DNA from 2 places in the Burkholderia sp. FERM BP-3421 genome. Region 1 is predicted to be linked to the other one. Evidence: predicted binding sites of a transcription regulator. Region 1 holds the regulator's gene; the other holds the start of a gene.
What was found. The regulator FliA, encoded in region 1, starts transcription of late flagellar genes. The targets are predictions, from matches to a motif close to CTAAAGTTTNNNNNNNNNNNGCCGNTA.
Positions count from the first base shown of each region.

Region 2: a site for FliA is predicted at 1,768-1,794, ahead of flgM (flagellar biosynthesis anti-sigma factor FlgM). Genes of this name have one in related genera too.

Region 1 is NZ_CP117782.1:3,271,744-3,275,528, reverse strand. It holds gene ahcY (adenosylhomocysteinase) at 1-681, opposite strand, end outside; S-adenosyl-L-homocysteine riboswitch at 716-820, opposite strand; gene Bsp3421_RS30860 (RNA polymerase sigma factor FliA) at 923-1,657, opposite strand; gene Bsp3421_RS30855 (MinD/ParA family ATP-binding protein) at 1,679-2,491, opposite strand; gene flhF (flagellar biosynthesis protein FlhF) at 2,484-3,785, opposite strand, start outside.
Region 2 is NZ_CP117782.1:2,866,522-2,870,306, reverse strand. It holds gene Bsp3421_RS28955 (SGNH/GDSL hydrolase family protein) at 1-748, opposite strand, end outside; gene Bsp3421_RS28950 (flagella synthesis protein FlgN) at 884-1,324, opposite strand; gene flgM (flagellar biosynthesis anti-sigma factor FlgM) at 1,400-1,738, opposite strand; gene flgA (flagellar basal body P-ring formation chaperone FlgA) at 1,840-3,114, opposite strand; gene flgB (flagellar basal body rod protein FlgB) at 3,316-3,785, shown strand, end outside.

The DNA.
Region 1 (3,785 bases):
GACCGAATCGTTGACGTTGAACGCCGGGAACGGCAGGCGGCCGTCCTTTTCCATCTGGTACAGACGGTGCACGCCGGTGGTGGTTTCTTCCGTCACGCCCTTGATGTGCGCGAGGCGCGTCGAGTACCAGCTGCCGTCGACCTCGAGGTGCGCGGCGATCGACTTGTACAGCGCGACTTCTTCCTCGTTGGTCGGCTTGGCGATCACCGAGCGGTCCTTCTCGGCCTTCGCGCCCAGGATCAGCAGCAGCGTGGCGTCGCCGCCGTCGTCGAGGATCATGTTGGCGAATTCGCCGTTCGGCCATTCGAAGATGCGGTGCGCGTATTCCCAGTACTCGTCGAGCGACTCGCCCTTGAACGCGAACACCGGCGTGCCGGCTTCGACGATCGCGGCGGCCGCGTGATCCTGGGTCGAGAAGATGTTGCACGAGGCCCAGCGCACGTCGGCGCCGAGCGCCTTCAGCGTCTCGATCAGCACGCCCGTCTGGATCGTCATGTGGAGCGAACCGGCGATGCGCGCGCCCTTGAGCGGCTGCTGCGCCTTGTATTCGTCGCGGATCTGCACGAGGCCGGGCATTTCCGTCTCGGCGATGTTCAGCTCCTTGCGGCCCCAGGCGGCAAGGCTCATGTCGGCGACGAGGTAGTCTTTCGAGGAATTGGAATCGATGACAGCGGCGTTCATCACGCCCTCCTTTCTAAGTAAGTTCTAGAAAATTGTGACGTGAGCGCCGTTCAGGTCGCGGCCGTGCGCATCGCGCGGCCGCTCATTGAAGGTTTCCGAGCCTGGCGGGACCGAGCCCGTCGCAACGCTCCTCGGAAACGAGGGAGGATTGTAGCAAATCGGAATGAAGTTTTCCGCCCGATCGCACGCCGACCATACGCGGCCCGACCATGCGCGGCCCGACCGATCGCGGTCCGACCGCTCAGTGCTCGGCGCCGACCCAGGCCTGTTCGCGCAGCCGCGCGCGCAGCCGGGCAACCGCCTGGCTGTGCAACTGGCACACGCGCGACTCGCTGACCTCGAGCACCGCGCCGATCTCGCGCAGGTTCAGGCCCCGTTCGTAGTACAGCGACATCAGCAGCTTCTCGCGCTCCGGCAGGCGCTCGATCGCCTCCACGAGCGCGTTGCGCAGGTGGTCGTCGAGCAGCGCCGACAGCGGGTCGGCATGGTCGACCCGGTAGCGGTCGAGGAACGGCTCGTCGTCGGCCGAACGGTCGAAATCCTCGTAGTAAATCAGCTGGCTGCCATGCAGGTCCTGCAGCATCGACTGGAATTCGTCGAGCGGCATCTGCATGTGCTCCGCGATCTCGGTCTCGCTCGCCGGCCGGCCGAGCTGCTGCTCGACCTGGTGCACCGCATGCTCGACTTCGCGCGAGGTCTTGCGCAGGCTGCGCGGCAGCCAGTCGTTGCTGCGCAGCTCGTCGAGCATCGCGCCGCGGATCCGCTGCGTCGCGTAGGTCTCGAACTGCGCCCCCTGGTCTTCCTTGTAGCGGCCCGCCGCATCGAGCAGGCCGATCATGCCGGCCTGGATCAGATCATCGAGATCCACGCTCGCCGGCATCTTCGCGACCAGTTGCAGACCCAGCCGCCGCACGAGCGGCGCGTACTGCGTCAACACTTCGTCCTGGGATATCTTTCCTTGAGCGTTGTACATCATGCCCTCTCTTGCCTGTGACATTCATGCGGCCTGCGCCGCACCCCGCTCAAACGCCGGATTGCCCGCCCGGACCCGACCCGCGCCCGGCCCCGGACGCAATGGCCAATACAGCAGATCGGACGCGATCTGCCGGTAATCGCGCGCGGCCGCCGCGGTCGGGAACGCGTCCACCACCGTGCGCTCCAGCTCGCGCGCATGCTCGACGAGCGGATCGACCCCCACGCAGCCCGCCTCCGACAGCGACACCGCCAGATAACGCCCGGCGACGCCCGCGAGGTTGTCGTACGCGGCCTTCGCGTCCGCGCGGCTTTGCACGTGATTCATCAGCACGCGGAACTGCGCGACCGCATGCGCGTAATGAAGCCGCTTCATGCACGCGTACGCCTCGGTGATCGACTGCGCGGCCACCCGCATCACCACCAGCACGTCGTGCGCGTCGCGCGCGAGCGGCGAGAACGCGCCGTGCGCGTCGAGCTGCGCATCGACCAGCACGATGTCCGCCGCGTTGTCGAGCCACTCCGCGGGATCGTGCTCGGCGTAGCCGGCGCGGGCGAGCCGCGCGGCGCCGAGCACCGAGAAGCCCAGCTCGTGGCGCACCGGCTCGCCTTCGCGCAGCCACGCGCCGCACAGCGTCGCCGCCACCGAATGAACGTCGGCGCGCTCGTCGACCACGAGCACGTCCTTGCCGAGCGCCGCGAGCGCGGCCGCCAGATTCACCACCGTCGAGGTGCAGCCGACCCCCGCCGGGCCGCCCGTCACCGCGACGACGCGCGACGAGCGGCCGGCGAGCAGACGCCGCAAGCCTTCAGCCTGATCGGTCATGCGTTTATCCAAATCGCACCTCATGGAGCTCGGCGCTCGAGCGGGCGGTCAGCGCGGCCAGCAGCGACGGCATGTCTTCGTCTTGCGGCACGAAGGGCGAGCCGTCGCGCGGTACGCAGAACGCGCTCTTCAGCAGGAATTTACGGGTGGCGACGTACAGGTTCTCCGGCACCTTCTGGCCGGTCGATGCGTAGTGGACCGGCAGCTTGTAGCGGATCACCGTGTCCAGCACGCCGCCGAGATGGGTGGCTTCGTCCAGCTTGGTCAGGATGCAGCCCGCGAGGTCGGGCTGGCCCGCCGCGCTGCGGTAGGCCTGCACGACTTCGTTGAGGGTGTCGCCGTGGCTCGTCGCGTTCAGCAGCAGCAGGCGCTGCACCGGCGTGTCCGCGCCGTGCAGCATCGCGATCTGGTCGGATACCGTGCGATCGCGCTGGCTCATGCCGATCGTGTCGATCAGCACGATGTGCTTGTTGCGCAGTTCGGTCAGCGCGAGCTGCAGGTCGCCGCCGTCCTTCACCGCATGCACCGGCACGCCGAGGATCTTGCCGAAGATGCGCAGTTGCTCGTGGCCGCCGATCCGGTAGCTGTCGGTCGTCAGCAGCGCGACCTTGCTCGCGCCGAAGCGCATCACGCAGCGCGCCGCCAGCTTCGCGGTGGTGGTGGTCTTGCCGACGCCCGTCGGTCCCATCAGCGCGAACACGCCGCCGCGCTCCATCAGCGCATCCTCGCTTTCCAGCACCGGCAGGTTCGCGGCCAGCACCGAGCGCGCCCATTCGGACGCCGCGTCGAAGCTGTCCGACTCGTCGCCGTCCGGCAGGTTGTCGACGATCATGCGCACCAGCTGCGCGGAAAAACCCGCCGCGAACAGATGCTTGGTCAGCGCGCCGTGCACCGGGTTGCGGCGCTGGCGATCGTTCCACATCAGGCCCGCGAACTGCTCTTCCATCATGCCGCGCAGCGAGCTCAGCTCGTGCATCACGGTGTCGTTGACGATGCGCTCGATACGCGCCTTCACGGCGTCGGCCACCGCCGCGGCCGCCGCATCGGACAGGCGCTCGGCGTTCTGGCGCGGCGCGTCGTCGGCGCGCCGCGCGGGCGTCGCCTCGGCCGCCGCACGGCGCGCGACGTTCTGCACCAGGTCACGCGCCCACTCGGGCGGATTGGCCGGCGCGCCGGCGTCGGCGTCGGCGGCGGCGGCAGCGGCAGCCGGCGCGGACGCCGCGGCGGAGGCGCGCGGCCGCGCGACCAGTTCGTCGCGCTGCCGGGTCAGGCGCTTCGCGTGCTCGACGAGCCACGGCGCGGGCTC
Region 2 (3,785 bases), 410 kb from region 1:
CCAGCCCCGGCACGACCAGGTAGCGATCGGTCGCCGCGCCGCCGATCGCCCAGTTGTACATCGGCAGCCCGAGCGCGCGCGCCAGATACTCGACCCACACCGGCCCGTTGCTGAAGCGGCCCGCGTGCCAGGTCGAGCCGTTCGGCAGCGTCCACTGGCTCGCGTTGAACATGTTCTGCGTATCGGACAGGCTGTCGCCGAACACGATCAGCTTGTTCGCGCGCGGCGGCTGCTGCGCGGCGTCGAGCGTCCAGATCGTATGGTTGAACGACAGCGCGTTGTTGGCCGCGACCGCCTGGGTCAGCGGCTGACGGATCCCGCGCGCATCGAGCGTGCGGCGGCATACGTCGGCGAGCGTCTCCTGCGCGACGGCACTGAAGAACATGTTCTTCCATTGGGTGATGCCGTCGGCCCACCAGTAGCCGGGCACCCGGTACCAGTCGCCGCTGCCCGGGTCGCGCGCCCACTCGTAGGTGGCCTTCGGCGCGAGCGCGCTGTCGCTGATCCGATACCAGCAGCGCAGGTAGGTGTAGGTGTCCTTGCCCTGGCCGGCCGCGCGCAGCGCGTCGGAGGCCGGGGCGGGCGGCGCCGCGAGCGGGCCGGACGGCGACAGCGTCATGTCGCCCGTCGGCATCGGCGGTTCGGCGGGGGGCGCGGCGGCGGCGTGCGCCGCGAGCGGCAGGGCGACGGCGAGCGCCGTCAGTGCGAACCGGCGGCGGATCGCGTGGATGCGACAGTCATGGGTCATGGTTGCCCTCGAATCGTTGTTATTGGCGCCGTGCGGCCGCACGGCTATGGCTGTATCGGAGGACGCGGGAAACGCCGGGCTCGGGCCCGGTCTGATCGAATCGGGGGAAGCCCGGGTTCGGGCTTCAGGGGAAATTCAGGGCGTGGCGGCGCTGACCCGGCCGTCGGGGCCGTAGAAGCCGGCCCGCTCGGGGACCGCGCGCAGCACCGCGAGCGTGCGTTCGTTGTAATCCATCCGGATGCGCACCAGCATCCCGTTGTTCGCATTGGCGCGTTGCGCGCGCTCGGCCGATTGCTGGAGCAATTGCCAGCTGCCCGCGAGCCGGGCGTCCTGCCCGGACGCCTGATCCATGCCCGCCTTGCCGCCCGGGAAGCCGAGCGCGCCGAGCTGGCTGTCGCGCCGGCGTTCGAGGCTTGCCAGCTGCTCGATCAGCGCGTTCTTGCGCTCGATGATTCCGGGCAGCGCCTCGAGCGGCGACGGGGTCGTCAGCGCTTTTTCCTCATAGGCGAGCAGCGAGGCGAATGCCTCGACCGTCGCATGCTCGTCGTTGACCGTGGCCAGCAGTTCTTCTCTCATCGCGTCTCGCTCAAAACGCCGGCGGGCGGACCGTCCGCTCGCCTGTTCCTTCCCGTCGCGGGCCCCGGGGCCCGTTCAGTTGCCCGTCTGCGGCTTGTTCTGCAGCAGCTCGCGGGCCGTCTGCAAGACGCCGTCGGCAATCTTGCCGGCGTCGATCGACAGCGTGCCGCTGCGCAGCGCATCGCGGATCGACTCGACTTGCGCGGTATCGATATCGGCGCTGCCGGAGGCCGCCAGCGCGCGCAGGTTCGAGGACAGGCCGGACAAATTCACGTTCGTGTCGCCGGGCGCCGCGCCTGCGGCGCCTTGCGCGCCGCCCGCGGCGGCTGCCGGACTGGACGGGGTGCGGGCCGCGCCGGCGGTGGCGTTCGACAGCGGGCGGGCGCTCGAAGAGGAGGTGGAATCGACTTTCACGATGGATTTCCTGAACGGTTTGAGCAAGATAACGGCAGGGCCGGCTCAAACTTTAGCACCCGTTCCTCGGTAAACGCCTGATTAAACGAAACTTTGCAATCCTAGAGCGGGATTTCCACGGTCCCGGCATCCTTGACGATCGCGGTGACGATCTGTCCGGCCGCCATCCGCACCCGCACCTGCTGGCCGGGCGCTGCGTTGTTGAGCACGCTGCCCTCCGACGAGATCGTGAAACCCTGGCCCGCCGCGACCACCCGCACCGTCTGTCCGATCGATACCGACGCCGCGCTCCTCAGCATGTCCTGACGCAGCGGCAGGCCCGCGCCGATGCGCGACAGCGCGGTGGCGCCGACCGCCTGCGACGGGGCGGTGATGATCGCGAGCGGCAGCGCCGTCAGGTCGCCGTCGCGGGCGACCAGGTCGGCGGCGCTCAGCGCCTCGCCGGGCGCGATCTGCCGCGCGGCGACGTAATAGGTGGCCTGCACGCTCAGCTTCGCCTGCAGATAGATCGTCCAGGGGCGTTCGCCCGCGCAGCGCACGCCGACCGTCGTGCGCCCCCACAGGCGCGCGCCCGTCGGCATGAACGGTTCGAGCGTCGTGCAGGCGGCCAGGCCGCGCGGAAACGCCGGCGCCACGGTGACGGTGGTCTTGCCGGGCAGGCCGGCCGACTGCTGCTGCAGGAACGCGAGCGCGGCGCGGCGGATCGATTCGCCGTCCTGCTGCCCGTCGGGGACGGCGGCCGAGGCGGCCGGCGCGGCTGCGGCGATCGGGCGGGCGGGACGCGCGGCGGCCTGGAGCGGCAGCGGCCGGGCGGCCGGCTGCGTGCGCAGCGCGGCCGGGGTTGGGGCCGGTGCGCCGCTCGCGCCTTGCGCGCCGGCGAAGCCGGACCGGGCGGGGGCGACGGACGCGGCCGGCATAGGCGCGGCCGGCATAGGTGTGGCCGGCATAGGCGCGGCCTGGAAAGGCGCGGCCGGCGCAGACGCGGTTGCCATGGGCGCGCCGGGCATCGGCCGCGCGGCGCGCGGCGTCGGCTCGGCCGGCGCGACGCGGATCCAGCCGGGCTGCACCGGGTCGTCCTGCTGCGGGTCGGTCTGCGGGGCCTGCGTAATCTGGCGCCGGTTCAGCGCGGCGGCCTCGAGTGCGGCGCTCACGTCGGCCGGGCGCGACGGCGCATGCGCATTGGCGTTGGCGTTGGCGAGCGCGGCCTCGGCCGATTCGCCGCGGCCCGGGATCACGATCATCCCGTCGTTCGGGCCCGCCGCAGCCTGCTGAGCGAGGGCGGGGGCGGCGTGGCCCGCGCAGGCCAGCACGAGGGCAAGGGCGGCGCGCGCATGCCGCCAGCGCGTGCGCGCCGCGCCGCCTGCGTCAATCGTCATCGCCGCCTCCTGTAAGCCGTTGGTACGAATTGCATTCTAGGGAGCGGGGCGCGCGCGCAAACGACGAACAGAGGGGGGCTTTCCCGGTTATTCGCCCGATTGCATCTTGCCTCGGCCGCCTACTATCCGTGTCATGGAAAAAAGCCTCTTTGGCCGCCGCGCGGCGAAAGAGCACTGCCCTGCTTGAGACGGAGAGCCCCGATGCTGGACCAACTCGATGCTGCTTTTGCCTTCGGCCGCGAGGCGCTCGACGTGCGCGCCTACCGCCAGGAGCTGCTGTCGTCGAACATCGCGAACGCCGACACCCCCGGGTACCAGGCCCGCGACGTCGACTTCGCGTCGACGCTGTCGCGCGCGCTGCGCAAGGATGCGGGCGGTGCCACGGCCGGCAACGCCGCGCAGCTGCAGCTCGCGCAGCCGGCCGGGGTGACGGCCGGGATGGCGATGGCGGCGACCGCGGCGGGCCACATGGCCGGCAACGCGAAGCTGATCCCGACGGGCGGCCCGAGCGACGACTACGGGCGCGCGCAGTATCGGAACCCGCGCCAGCCCTCGCTCGACGGCAACACCGTCGACCCCGACATGGAGCGCGTGCAGTTCGCGGACAACGCGCTGCACTACCAGACCGGCCTGACCGTGATGACGCAGCAGATCAAGTCGATGCTCGCGGC